2 regions of the Ensifer sp. Root558 genome follow, and region 1 is predicted to be linked to the other one. Evidence: riboswitches for the same ligand, from Rfam matches in the RefSeq annotation. Region 1 holds a riboswitch; the other holds the start of a gene.
The links. A riboswitch is a leader RNA that binds a small molecule or an ion and turns the genes downstream of it on or off. The one in region 1 is predicted to bind S-adenosylmethionine.

Region 1 (7,122 bases):
AGGTCGAGTTCGTCGGCGGCACCCTGGCGCACCCAGCGTCGGAGCCGCTTCAGCGCAACTTTGATGTTGCGCGTGCCGAGCTCGATCGTGTCGTCATAATCCTTGAACTCGCGCCGGTCCCAAACCTTGACGGCGCGGCGGTGGCGCGACTGGTCCTGGCCGATCCGCACACCCTCGGGATTGTAGCCATAGGCGCCGAAGGGCGAGGTGCCGGCGGTACCGATCCATTTTGAGCCGCCCTGATGGCGGCCCTTTTGCTCCTGCAGCCGCTGGCGCAAGGTCTCCATCAGCTTGTCGAAGCCGCCGAGTGCCTCGATCAGGCGTTTTTCTTCCTCGCTCAGATGCTTCTCTGCGAGCTTGCGCAGCCAATCCTCGGGGATGACCGCCTCTTCGCTCGCTTCCATCGGGTTGACTGCTTCGAGACCCGAAAAGCAGTGCTGGAACACCCGGTCGAAGCGGTCGATATGGCGTTCGTCCTTCACCAGTGCCGTGCGCGCCAGATAGTAGAAGGCTTCGACGTCGAAGGTGGCGATGCCCGCCTCCATCCCCTCGATCAAGGACAGGAATTCCCGGAGCGTGACCGGGACCTTCGCTGCCTTGAGTTCGAGGAAGAAGGGAATGAACATCTGACCTCAGCTTTTCCCGGTGCCGATCTCCGCGAGATCGTAGGGCGTCGTCTGGTACATCTCGTTGATCCAGTTGCCGAAGAAGAGATGTGCATGGCTGCGCCAGCGGTTCTGCGGCGGCAGGGTCGAATCGTTGTGCGGGAAGTAGTCGTGCGGCATCTTGATCGGCACGCCCGCATCCACGTCGCGGAAGTATTCGTCCGACAGCGAGGTCGAATCATACTCCACGTGGTTGAACATGTAGAGCCGGTTGCCCTTTTTCTCGTGCACGAGGCAGACGCCCATCTCCTTCGATTCCATCAGGATTTCGAGGCTCGGCACCTTGTCGATGTCGGCGCGGCGCACTTCGGTCCAGCGCGAAACGGGGACGGCGAAATCGTCGGAGAAGCCGTTGAGATAGACGGAGGAGCGGTTGAGGTTCTGGTGACGATAGACGCCGAAGGCTTTTTCCTTCAGCGGATACTTCGGCACGTCGTGGAAGTGATAGATTGCCGCCATCGCGCCCCAGCAGACGTTGAGCGTCGAATGCACGTTGGTCTCGGTCCAGTCGAGGATGCGCTTCAGCTCGTCCCAATAGGTGACGTCTTCGTATTCGAGCGTCTCGACCGGGGCGCCGGTGATGATGAAACCGTCGAACTTGCGGCCCTGCACTTCTTCCCAGGTCTCGTAGAAGGAGAGCAGGTGATCTTCCGAGGTGTTCTTGGCGCGGTGCGCGCCGATGCGCACCAGCGACAGTTCCACCTGCAGCGGCGAAGCGCCGATCAGGCGCGCCATCTGGATCTCTGTCTTGATCTTGTTCGGCATGAGGTTCAGGAGCCCGATCTGGAGCGGGCGGATATCCTGACGGATCGCCACGGTCTCGGTCATCACCCGCACGCCCTCATGCGCGAGGGTTTCGAAGGCGGGCAGCGTATCGGGAATCTTGATGGGCATGGGCTTCCACTCGATCAATACAAAAAAACCGGCAGCGATTGATCGCGACCGGTCCTCGGAAATCCAACTTTCCTCGGCCCTTTAGCGACTTGTTTAACGTGGCTGCAAGCCGGCCGGCCAAATCACCACGGAGAATTTGATAGCGCGAGTGGGCCGCGGGGGTCAAGAAAAACGATTCGCGTTGGGGGCGGCTGCCCCTCATCCCGCTGCTGCGACTTCTCCCCGCTGGCGGGGAGAAGTGGCCTTGCCGCACCCGATCGTTCCACGAGTTAAGCTCAGCGGCCGTTCGGCCCATCTTGGTAGCCGGGTTCGCTGTCGGCACGTCTCGGCTTGGGGGCAGCCGTCGTCCTCGTCCCCTCTCCCCGCCTGCGGGGAGAGGGTCAGGGAGAGTGGCTGGTCTGCAGCAGGCGTAGAGCATCCCGCATGCCATAACCCAGCCGGCGGTCAGCCTGATCGATACCGAGCCAAAAGAAACGAAAGCGGATCGGGTCACCGCCGCCAAAGGGCGTCATTTCCTGATGTATCCAGGTCTGCCGTTGCTCGCCGGCAAGGGCGATGTGGAAGTAGTGCCGCCGATGACAGATCGTCCTGCCGTCCTTCGGGTAGTGGTAGTCCTGCGTGACGAGATGGGTGAGTGCTTCCGGCGGCGTCAGCCCGGTTTCCTCGATGAATTCCCGCTGAGCCGATGTCTCCGGGCTTTCGCCTGGTTCCATCGTACCGCCGGGCACCTGCAGCTCGATGTCTGGGAAATCCGGCTCGTCGAAGACCAGCAGGCGGTCCTGCCAGGTGGCGTAGATCAGGACCTTGTGCGCGTCCGGCCTCATCCGTCGCGGCGGGCCATGAAGGCGAGGCGCTCGAAGAGGTGCACGTCTTGTTCGTTCTTCAGGAGCGCACCATGCAGCTTCGGCAGCATGGTCTTGGCATCGGCCCTGAGGTCGGCCGGATCGACCTCGTCGGCGACGAGCAGGCGGATCCAGTCGAGCGCCTCTGACGTGGAGGGCTTCTTCTTCAGGCCCGGCACCTGGCGGATGTCGTAGAAGGCGGCGAGCGCCGCCGAAAGCAGCGTCTTGCGGATGCCGGGATAATGCACCTCGACGATGCGGGCGAGCGTGTCTGCATCGGGGAAGCGGATATAGTGGAAGAAGCAGCGGCGCAGAAACGCGTCCGGCAGCTCCTTCTCGTTGTTGGAGGTGATGATGACGATCGGCCGGTGACGCGCGCCGATCATCTCGCCGGTCTCGTAGACATGGAATTCCATGCGGTCGAGCTCCTGCAACAGGTCGTTCGGAAACTCGATGTCGGCCTTGTCTATCTCGTCGATCAGAAGCACCACGCGGCGATCGGCCTCGAAGGCCTGCCAGAGCTTGCCCTTGCGGATATAGTTCCGGACCTCGTTGACACGCTCGTCGCCGAGCTGGCTGTCGCGCAGCCGCGACACGGCGTCATATTCATAGAGGCCTTGCTGTGCCTTGGTCGTCGACTTGACGCTCCATTCGATGAGTTCGAGGCCAAGGGCGGCGGCGATCTGGCGGGCAAGCTCGGTCTTGCCGGTGCCGGGCTCGCCCTTGACCAGCAGTGGGCGCTCCAGCCGGATCGCGGCGTTGACGGCGATCATCAGGTCCTTGTCGGCGATATAGTCGGCGGTGCCTTGAAATTGCATGGGCGTCTTCCGGTTCAGCGTAAGTCAGGCGAAGTCATGCCCTATGGACTATCGCATAATGGCTTAAATCGGAATCGTTTTGAGGGTGGGCGCGATCAAGGGGTCAGCCGCGAAGCGCGGTGACCTCGATCTCGATCAGCATTTCCGGGCGGATCAGGTCGCAGACGATCATCGTTGCGGCCGGGCGGATTTCGCCGAAGACTTCGCCGAAGATCGGGAACACCCGGTCGGCGAAGCTGGCATCAGTGACGTAATAGTGGTTGCGCACCACGTCCTTCATCGAGAAGCCCGCTTCCTTCAGCGCGCCCTCGATCGTCTTCAGGCAATTGCGCGCCTGCTCTTCCACCGTCTCGGGCATGGTCATGGTGGCGTAGTCATAGCCGGTCGTGCCGGAGACGAAGCACCAGTCACCCATCGCGACGGCACGCGAATAGCCTGCCGTCTTTTCGAAGGGCGAGCCCGAGGAGATGAGCTTGCGCGCCATATCTTCGTTTTAAGCCCAGGGGCGCGCGGCGCCGACCGTCTTTTCGAAGCTGTCGATGGCGGTTGCCTTTTCCAGCGTCAGGCCGATGTCGTCGAGGCCGTTCAGCAGGCAGTGACGCTTGAAGGCGTCGACCTCGAACTTGACCGAACCGCCGTCCGGACCGGTGATTTCCTGGGATTCCAGGTCGACCGAGAGGATGGCGTTGGAGCCGCGCGAGGCGTCGTCCATCAGCTTGTCGAGGTCAGCCTGGCTGACGACGATCGGCAGGATGCCGTTCTTGAAACAGTTGTTGTAGAAGATGTCGGCAAAGGACGTGGAGATCACGCAGCGGATGCCGAAGTCGAGCAGCGCCCACGGAGCATGCTCGCGCGAGGAGCCGCAGCCGAAGTTATCGCCGGCAACGAGAATGCTGGCGTTCTGGTAGGCCGGCTTGTTGAGCACGAAGTCGGGGTTGACCGAGCCGTCTTCATTGTAGCGGGCTTCGGCGAAGAGGCCCTTGCCAAGGCCGGTGCGCTTGATCGTCTTCAGGTAGTCCTTCGGAATGATCATGTCCGTGTCGATGTTGACGACGGGGAGGGGGGCAGCGACACCGGTGAGCTTGACGAATTTTTCCATAACTTCAGGCCTTCGATTTCAGAAGAATGTTGCGCTAGCGTTTAGATGAGTTTTGCGCCGAAATGAAGGAAAATCTGTTCAAATACGCTTCGCCGGGCGGGTGAAAATGCCCGCCCGGCGAGAGCTTCGTCCGGATCTCGATTGTCTGCAGGGACTTAGCTTGCCTTCACCGGGCTGTTCATGGCCCAGAGAACGCCGAAGGGATCGCGGAGCTGGCCGTAGCGGTCGCCCCAGAACATCACCTCGATCGGCATCACGACCTCGGTGCCGGCGGCAACCGCACGGTCCCACCAGGCATCGATGTCGTCGACGGTGAGCGTCAGGGTGAAGGCCTGCGGCTTTTCCAGCGGATGGCCGTATTCCGGATAGGCATCGGCGAGCATCAGCGAGCTGCCGTTGACATAGAGGTGGATGTGCATCGTGCGGCCCTGCTCGTCGAGCGGGTGCCGGCCCACTTCCTTGGCCCCGAAGGCGCGCTGGTAGAATTCGGACGCCTTGGCGGCGCCATCGACCTGAAGATAGGGCAGAAGGCCGTTGAGGACCGGTGCCGGCTGCTGCGTCTGGGTATCCATATCGTTCTCCATCCTGTTCGAAGAGCCAGGACCGTGCTGGCCTGCCTCAAGGACGGACATGGAATCTCCGATCCGACATGGGGTCGAAAAAAAATCGCGGCCGGCTGCATGACGGTTTTTGAAGGCCACCAACAGGGTTCGAGCCGATCACGGATCGGCCCGATTGCAATGATCGCCGGGGATCGATTCCGACGCCCGGGGATCGATTTCGACACCCAGGGGGATCAGAGGTCGATGATCGTGCCGCGGCCGTCGTTCCAGATGCGCATCTCGCGCTGGCTCTGGGTCGCACCTGCGGCAGCCGGGCGCGCGGTGGCGCGGGCAGGCCTGAAATTCAGCCGGGTGGCAATGGCGCTGCCGACCACGACGACGGCGGCGATGCCGGCCAGTGCCAGCGCCAGCGAGGCGGTAAGCACAAAGGCCGCGAACGTGATGGTCAGGGCTGCGGCCGTAAAGAGAACAGAGCGAATGCTTTGCATAATCGTCACCTTTCTGATGGCGATGTGGGGGCGCGCCTTCGGACTTGCAAGAGGCGGGCTTTCGAAAGGGGTGCGGCGGTTCGCCTCGTCTTGCGGAACGCGGCAAAGGCGGGCACAACTGAAGCATGAACAAATCGAGCGAACATCACCCTGTACGCCTGCGCCGCTCGGTGCTTTGCGTGCCGGCCGACAATGCCCGCGCGCTTGCCAAGGTCGCGGAACTCGCGACGGATGTCGCGATCTTCGATCTCGAGGATGCGGTAGCGCCCGAGCGCAAGGTGGAAGCGCGTGCGGCGCTTGTGCAGTATCTGACGGCGAGCCGGCCGGATTGCGAGATTGTCATTCGCATCAATGCGATCGGCTCCGACTATGGTCAGGGCGATCTTGCTGCGGCGCTTGCGGCCAATCCCGACGCCATCCTGTTGCCGAAGGTCGAAAGCCCGGCGGATATCCAGGCGGCGGCCGACTGGCTCGACGAGAACGATGCGCCGGAGACGCTGCGCCTCTGGGCAATGATCGAGACGCCACGCGGGGTGATCAACGCGCCGGCAATCGCCGAGGCCGGCCGTACCTTCAGTGGCAGGCTCGATTGTTTCGTCGTCGGCCTCAACGACCTGCGCAAGGAGACCGGCGTTCCGGATCGTCCGGGCCGGCCCTATCTCATCCCCTGGCTGATGCAGATCCTGCTTGCCGCGCGCGGCGGCGGGCTCGATGTCATCGACGCCGTGTTCAACGATTTCCGCGATGGTGCCGGTTTCGACGAGGAATGCCGGCAGGGCCGCGACATGGGCTATGACGGCAAAATGCTGATCCATCCAGCGCAGATTGGCCCGGCGAACGAGCGCTTCGGCGTCGATCAGATCGCCGTCGACGAGGCGCGCGCGATCATCGCCGCCTTTGCGCTGCCCGAAAACGTCGGCAAGGGCGTCATCAACCTCAGCGGGCGGATGGTCGAGCGGCTGCACCTCGACCAGGCCGTCACGCTTGCCGCCAAGGCGGACCTCATCGAAAAACGAAAGACAAGATCTTGAAACTCTTCTGCTTCCTGACCGGCCCTGACGACGCTTCCTTCTGCCACAAGGTGACGGCGGCGCTAAACCAGGGCTGGAGCCTGCATGGCTCGCCCACCTATGCTTTCAATGCCGACACGCAGCACATGCAGTGCGGCCAGGCGGTGGTCAAGGAGGTCGAAGGCAAGGAATACACCCCGGATATCAAGCTGTCGGAGCAGTAGTCGAGGCTGTTTGCCGTCGTGCAGGTTTGCCCCTCTCCTCGGGTTTAGCCCGAGGACTAACCCTCTCCCTGCAGGCGGGGCGAGGGGACGCGGTTGATGCTCACAATCGGCGTGTGAGGCCTGCTTTCTGGAATCGGTCGTGCTCCGATTGGGATGCGTATCGCGAGTTTCCTTCGCCCCGCCTGCGGGGAGAAGGTGCCGGCAGGCGGATGAGAGGCTTCCTCACCGCGCGATGATAGGCAAATGAAGTGTCAGCCGCCGACGTGCTCGACGCTGGCCTCGATCCGTTCCATGTCGTCGTCGGAGAGGCCGAAATGGTGGCCGATCTCGTGGATCAGCACGTGGGTGATGATGTCGCCCAGCGTCTCCTCGTTCTCCGCCCAATAGTCGATGATCGGGCGGCGGTAGAGGGTGATGCGGTTCGGAAACTGGCCGGTTTCCATGGTGAAGCGTTCGCTGATGCCGCGGCCTTCGAAGAGGCCGAGCAGGTCGAAAGGCGTTTCCAGCGCCATGTCCTCG
Region 2 (7,122 bases), on a different contig from region 1:
GCAATTCCGGATCAGGAACCGTCCCATCCCTGGAATCGCTCTACCGCCGGAAAGCCCATGCAACCAAGCCTCAGCCACCACGAAGCTCTCATCTATGTCATGGTGATGATGTCGGCGGTCGACCGCGAGATGAGCGACGACGAGTTTGCCCGCATCGGCCGGCTGGTTCAGTTCCTGCCCGTGTTCGACGGCTTCGACGAGGACAGCCTCGTCCATATCGGCCATGAATGCTCGGCGCAGCTGGCGGCGCCCGAGGGGCTCGACATCATGCTCGAGATCGTGCGCGAAGCGCTGCCGGAGAAGTTCCACGAGACGGCCTATGCGCTCGCCGTCGAGATCGCGGCCGCCGACCAGCGCATCCGCAACGAAGAAATCCGCCTGCTGCAGTTGCTGCGCGACCGGCTTGGCCTCGACAAGCTGACCTGCGCCGCTATCGAGCGCGGCGCGCTCGCCCGCTTCCGCCGATAGGCCGGCCGGTGATCACGCCGAAAAGTTCTGGCGCCTAGTAGATTCCGTTCGGGAAGTAGCGCAGGTAGATTTCCTCCAAGCGGCCGCTGCGCGACAGCGCCAGCAGCGCGTGATCGATCGCCTGGGTCAGGGCAGGCTCGGACTTGCGGTTCATGATCGTCAGGCCTTCACCGAGGAAGCGCTGCGAGAAGTAGGCGCCATCGACAAGCGTGCAGCAGCCGCCAGCAGCGCTACCCGAGATCCAGAAGGACAGCTGCATGCCGTCGGAAAACACCGCCGGCACATCGCCCTTCTGCAGAGCCGTCAGCATGGCCTCGCGGTCGGGATAGACCTTGGCCTCGATCTTCGGGAAAAACGCCTTGAACATCGCCTCATGCGTGGTTCCGGCGACGACACCGACCGGCTTCCCCTTGAGATCGCTCGGTGCCGAGACTGCGCCGGCCGCCTTCGTATTGACGGCGAAGCGCGCTGGAAGCCGCATGAAGGCGCGGGAAAAGCCGAAGCGTTGGCGCAGTTCCGGACCGACGGCGATACCGGCGGCCACCGCCTCGCCCTGCCCCTCTTCCAGTGCCGGCAGCAGCTCCGCATAGGTCACGGCCTGGATCTGGCATTTGGCCTCGATGTCGAGCTCGCGGCAGATCTCGCGCACGAGATCGACATGAAATCCCGAAAGCTTGCCGGACTGGTCGATGAAGTTGAACGGCGGAAAATCCACCGTCGTCAAGAAACGCAGGCGCGCCAGGCCCGTGAGATCGGGCTTGGCGATGCGTTCGCGCGCGTCGAACAGCAGCGGCAGATCCTTAGCCTCGGCCGCAAGCGGCGTCGCGATCAAGGATGCGCAAAGGGCGAAAAGGGAAAGAACTTTCATGGGCAGCGGCCGGCACGTCTCATGTGGCAGGGGCGGCCCTTGGAACCGCGGTGATTCATCGAGCGGTAAAGTAACCGGCCGCAGCGCAGCTGACCATAGGCCACCACGAGAACGCGGTTACACAAGGAACGGGACGAGGAAGAATGGAGCGGGTGATCGGGATCGAACCGACGACATCCAGCTTGGGAAGCTGGCGTTCTACCGCTGAACTACACCCGCGGTGCCTGCGAAATTTCCCGAACCGGGGCGATCTGTCAAGCACCCTTGCGCGGGATTGCGTAAGGGGCGCTTCGAAATCCCCTACTCGGCGCGGAAATGCTTCGAGAGCTTCAGGCCCTGCGCCTGGTAGTTGGAGCCGACGCCGAGGCCATAGAGACCATCCGGCCGTTCCAGCATGTGTTCGTAGATCAGGCGGCCGACGATCTGGCCGTGTTCGAGGATGAACGGCACCTCGTGGCTGCGCACTTCGAGCACGGCCCGGCTGCCCGTGCCGCCGGCCGAGGCATGGCCGAAGCCCGGATCGAAGAAGCCGGCATAATGCACGCGAAACTCGCCGACCAGCGGATCGAACGGCGTCATCTCGGCCGCATAAAGCGGTGGAACATGCACCGCCTCCCGCGAGACGAGAATGTAGAACTCATCCGGATCGAGGATCAGTTCATCGCGGCCGCGGCTGTAGAGTGGCTCCCAGAAATCAAAGATCGCGTGCTGCGCTTTCTTGTCGACGTCGATGACGGCGGTGTGATGCTTGCCGCGATAGCCGATCAGGCCTTCGGGCCCGGTGCCCTTCAGATCGATCGACAGCGCGATGCCGCCGCCGCTGACGTTCGGCTTGTCGCTCGCCACCAGCACGTCGCTCTCGTGCAGCGCCTGCAGTTCCTGCTCCGACAGGATAGACTGGCCCATGCGGAAGCGGATCTGCGACAGGCGCGAGCCGCGGCGCACGACGATCGGGAAGGTGCGCGGGCTGATTTCGAGATAGAGCGGACCGCTGTAGCCGGTCGGGATCTTGTCGAATTCCTGGGCGCGATCGGTGATGACGCGGGTGAAGATGTCGAGGCGACCGGTCGAGCTTTTCGGGTTGGCCGAGGCCGACATGCCCTCAGGCAGTTCCAGGCTTTCCATCAGCGGCACGATGTAGACGCAGCCCGTTTCCAGCACCGCGCCATCGGTCAGATCGACGACGTGCAGCTTCAGCCGGTCGAGCTTGTCGGCAACGAGGTGAGACGGGCCTGGCATGAAGCTTGCGCGGACGCGGAAAGCCTTCGAGCCTAGGCGCAGGTCGAGGCTTGCCGGCTGGATCTGATCGTCATCCAGCGGCTTCTCGCTTTTGAGGCGTCCCGATTCTAACAGCGCGGCGATCGCGCGATCGGCCAAAATCCCAGTGTCGCGGCCCATTGCAGTCCTCTTTTCAGTTGCGAGACAAAACCAAACTCCGGGAATTGACGCAAGCGTACCCTGGCAGTATTGAAGCTTTATCCCGTGGTGATTTGGCCGGTCGGCTTGCAGCCACGTTAAACAAGTAGCTAAAAAGGCCGGGTGTCAAACCGGCCCTTCACGCGGCCGGTTTTTTTGTTTTTGAAAGTGACCGTCACATGAGCAAAAACTGGCGCCCCGCAACGCAACTGGTCCATGGCGGGACCACCCGTTCCCAGCACGGAGAGACCTCCGAGGCGATCTTCCTTACCCAGGGCTTTGTCTACGAGACGTCGGAAGCTGCGGAAGCTCGTTTCAAGGGCGAGACCGAAGGCTTCATCTACGCCCGCTACGGTAGCCCGACCAACGACATGTTTGAAAAGCGCATGTGCATGCTGGAAGGCGCCGAGGATGCGCGCGCCACGGCATCGGGCATGGCTGCCGTCACCGCCGCCATTCTCTGCCAGCTGAAGGCCGGCGACCACATCGTCGCCGCCCGCGCCCTCTTCGGCTCCTGCCGCTGGGTGGTCGAGACGCTGGCGCCGAAATACGGCATCGAGTGCACGCTGGTCGACGGACGCGACCTCGCCAACTGGGAAAAGGCGATCCAGAAGAACACCAAGGTCTTCTTCCTCGAAAGCCCGACCAACCCGACGCTCGAAGTCATCGACATTGCCGGCGTTGCCAAGCTCGCCAACCAGATCGGCGCCAAGGTCGTCGTCGACAACGTCTTTGCGACGCCGCTCTTCCAGAAGCCGCTGGAACTCGGCGCCCATATCGTCGTCTATTCCGCCACCAAGCATATCGACGGTCAGGGCCGTTGCCTCGGCGGTGTCGTGCTTTCCGACAAGGAATGGATCAACGAGCACCTGCACGACTACTTCCGCCACACCGGCCCGGCGATGTCGCCGTTCAACGCCTGGACGCTGCTGAAGGGCATCGAGACGCTGCCGCTACGCGTGCGTCAGCAGACGGAAACGGCCCGCCGCGTGGCCGACTTCCTGGCAGAACAGCCGCAGGTCGCCAAGGTCATCTATCCTGGCCGCAAGGATCATCCGCAGGCCGACATCATCGCCAAGCAGATGACCGGCGGATCGACGCTCGTCGCCTTCGAACTGAAGGGCGGCAAGGATGCAGCCTTCGCGCTGCAGAATGCGCTGGAGATCGTGCGCATCTCCAACAACCTCGGCGACAGCAAGAGCCTGATCACCCATCCGGGAACGACCACGCACAAGAACCTGACCGACGAGGCCCGCGAAGAGCTCGGCATTTCCGCCGGAACCGTGCGCTTCTCGGCCGGCATCGAGGACAGCGACGATGTGGTGGAAGATTTCGCCCGCGCGCTGAAGGCCGTGAAGGCCTGATTTTACGAAGACACGGCCGCCGTGATCAACGGCGGCCGACGCCCCTTGCCGGCCGTCACGAGATGGTTTCCGGCGGCGCGGCGCCAAGGTGCCAGGCACGTTTCACCCGCTCGATCGCGTCAGCACGGCCATCCGTCCCATCATGGGATCGCACAATCTTGCCGTTATTCTTGACGAAACCATCTTGCTGTAGAATACCCTGAAAGACCTGAAGCAAGGTGATGCCCATGTATCGCGCTTTGACCCGCGACATAGAAGTTACGGTGGAGCCGTACTATCTCGAAGAGCAGTCGGATCCCGATGACGGCCGCTATGTCTGGGGCTATCGCATCGTCATCTCAAACCACTCGGACGCATCCGTGCGGTTGATGACGCGCTACTGGCACATTACCGATGAGAACGGGCAAGTCGACGAGGTCAGCGGTCCGGGCGTCATCGGCGAGCAGCCGCTGCTCAATCCCGGCGATACCTATGAGTATTCGTCCGGATGCCCTCTGGATACGCCCTCAGGCGTCATGTTCGGCCACTACAGCATGGAATCGGAAGGCGGAGAGACCTTCAACGTTGCCATCCCCGCCTTCTCGCTCGATTCACCCGGGCTCGTGCGCACCCTGAACTGAAGCGCGTCCTTCGGACTAGCGTCGCTCTTAATCGCGGCCAGTCGACCGGAAGCGCCCGCTACTGCGGGCGCACCTCGCTTGCTTCGAAGCGATAGGTCGTCGAGCAGAACTCGCAGGTCACCTTGACTTCGCCATCGTCGATGGTGCTTTCGAGGTCGTCCGTGCTCAGATTGGACAACACCGACTGCAGCTTCTCGCGCGAGCAGCTGCAACGGTCGTAGACCGCCTGCGGTTCGTAGACGCGGACGCCGCGCTCGTGGAACAGGCGATAGAGCAACCGCTCGGTTCCGACCATCGGATCGGTCAACTCGTCCATGTCGATCGTTTCGACCATCACCTTGGCTTCGGCCCAGAGATCGTCGTCCCCGAACGCGCTTTCACCATCATCGCCATCACCGCCGGAAAGGTCGGGCTGGCGCATGCGTTCCGGCGCTTCCGGCAGGAACTGGGCGACCATGCCGCCGGCGCGCCAGCGATGGCGCGGCTTGCCGTTTTCGTCGCGATCGAGAAGCTCGGCCACGCCAAGGCGCACCTTGGTCGGGATCTGCTCCGACTGTCGGAAATAGACGCCGGCGATTTCTTCCAGCGTCGCTCCGTCGAGCGCAACGATCCCCTGGTAACGCTGGGTATGGGCGCCCTGGTCGATGGTGAAGGCGAGCACGCCCTTTCCGAGCAGCTCGTGCGAAAGGGTCCGGCCGTCCTTTTCGGCAGCGGCAAGCGCTTCCTGATCGTAGCGGGCATAGGCGCGCACGCGATCCGGCGTCGAGAAATCAGCGACCACCAGATCGACAGGGCCATCGCCCTGGGTCTGGACGATCAGCTTGCCTTCAAACTTCAGCGAGGTCCCGAGCAACACGGTGAGTACGACGGTTTCAGCAACCAGGCGCGCGACCGGAAGCGGATAGTTGTGGCGCTCGAGGATTGCGTCCAGCATGGGGCCGAGCTGCACGGCGCGGCCGCGCACGTCGAGGCCTTCCACCTGGAAAGGCACGACGTGATCGTCACCGGCAAAGTCGAACTCACCAAGCCCTGGCGTCATGTCAGTCATGTCTTGCTCCTTGCCTTCAGCCACCAAGCTGCACCAGAGATATTGCTATCCCCGCGCAACGTGCTCGCTGTCTCAGTTGATCCCGCGATAAACGGATTGTCCACCAGGTATGTGCCGCCGCCATAGCAACGCACCACCTCGACGGTTGCGCGCTCACTACTTTCAGGAGCGCCCGTATGCCGCCTAAATCGTGTCGCACGTGGACAATGTCAAGTGCGGTGAACACGCCCTATATGGCGCACGCTCGGCGGAGCGCACGGAAGCCTCTTCGCCGCCGTCGCGCGCGACCGGGCAGCCGGCTCAGACGAGCCCCATGCACCAGGCAATGACCGACTTCTGTGCGTGCAGCCGGTTTTCCGCCTCGTCGAAGACCACCGACTGCGGGCCGTCGATGACCTCGTCGGTGACCTCTTCGCCGCGGTGCGCCGGCAGGCAGTGCATGAACAGCGCATCGGAGGCCGCACGCTTCATCAGCGCTTCATTGACCTGGTAGGGCTGGAAGACGTTGTGCCCGCGGGCGCGATGTTCCTGGTTCATCGAGATCCAGGTGTCGGTCACGACGCAATTGGCGTCGGCGACGGCCTGTTCGGCGTCATGACACAAAAGGACCTCGCCGCCATTGTTGCGCGCCCAGTTCAGGAACTTGTCCTGCGGCTCGGACCCGAGCGGCACGGCCATGTTCATGCGGTATCCGAAGCGGGCAGAACCTTCGATCAGCGAATGCAGCACGTTATTGCCGTCGCCGGTCCAGGCAATCGTCTTGCCCTTTACCGGACCGCGATGCTCCTCGAAGGTCAGGATATCGGCCATGATCTGGCAGGGGTGCGTATCGTCGGTCAGGCCGTTGATGACCGGGACCGTCGCATGCTCGGCCAGTTCCAGAAGGCGGCGATGGTCGGTGGTGCGGATCATGATGGCGTCGACGTAACGCGAGAGCACCTTGGCCGTGTCGCCGATCGTCTCGGCGCGGCCGAGCTGCATTTCGGTGCCTGACAGAAACAGGGTTTCGCCGCCGAGCTGGCGCATGCCGACATCGAAGGAAACGCGGGTGCGGGTGGAGGGCTTTTCGAAGATCATCGCCAGCATCTTGCCGGCGAGCGGCTTCTCGGCAGTTCCGGCCTTGGTCGCCGCCTTTCGGACGCGCGCATCGTCGATGATCGTCCGGAGGTCGGCGGCCGTCATGGCCGAAAGATCGAGAAAATGTCTGGTGCCTGCCATCGTACTCGGTTCCTGTCTGAAAAATCGGTCCCTGGTGCGGCACGCTATCGACGTGCCCGCACGAAGGTCATTCTAACGCCTTAGTCGTCCCTGGGTCGCTACCTTCAGGCCGCGGCGTTG

Region 2: another riboswitch for S-adenosylmethionine. It lies ahead of ASD63_RS15605 (O-succinylhomoserine sulfhydrylase); the one in region 1 lies ahead of metA (homoserine O-succinyltransferase).

The regions. Positions count from the first base shown of each region.
Region 1 covers NZ_LMGC01000033.1:295,769-302,890, forward strand. Annotated here, with positions in the region: gene ASD63_RS25350 (VWA domain-containing protein) at 1-626, opposite strand, end outside; gene metA (homoserine O-succinyltransferase) at 633-1,559, opposite strand; SAM riboswitch at 1,621-1,698, opposite strand; gene ASD63_RS25360 (NUDIX domain-containing protein) at 1,940-2,383, opposite strand; gene ASD63_RS25365 (MoxR family ATPase) at 2,380-3,219, opposite strand; gene ASD63_RS25370 (RidA family protein) at 3,323-3,703, opposite strand; gene leuD (3-isopropylmalate dehydratase small subunit) at 3,713-4,318, opposite strand; gene ASD63_RS25380 (glyoxalase/bleomycin resistance/extradiol dioxygenase family protein) at 4,474-4,890, opposite strand; gene ASD63_RS25385 (hypothetical protein) at 5,115-5,369, opposite strand; gene ASD63_RS25390 (CoA ester lyase) at 5,495-6,400, shown strand; gene ASD63_RS25395 (DUF1737 domain-containing protein) at 6,397-6,603, shown strand; gene ASD63_RS25400 (metallopeptidase family protein) at 6,855-7,122, opposite strand, start outside.
Region 2 covers NZ_LMGC01000012.1:461,639-468,760, reverse strand. Annotated here, with positions in the region: gene ASD63_RS15625 (tellurite resistance TerB family protein) at 58-468, shown strand; gene ASD63_RS15620 (transporter substrate-binding domain-containing protein) at 503-1,336, opposite strand; tRNA gene ASD63_RS15615 (tRNA-Gly) at 1,481-1,555, opposite strand; gene ASD63_RS15610 (2'-deoxycytidine 5'-triphosphate deaminase) at 1,637-2,734, opposite strand; SAM riboswitch at 2,809-2,887, shown strand; gene ASD63_RS15605 (O-succinylhomoserine sulfhydrylase) at 2,932-4,116, shown strand; gene ASD63_RS35100 (hypothetical protein) at 4,172-4,345, opposite strand; gene apaG (Co2+/Mg2+ efflux protein ApaG) at 4,344-4,736, shown strand; gene ASD63_RS15595 (Hsp33 family molecular chaperone) at 4,795-5,784, opposite strand; gene argF (ornithine carbamoyltransferase) at 6,085-7,002, opposite strand; gene ASD63_RS15585 (aspartate aminotransferase family protein) at 7,107-7,122, opposite strand, start outside.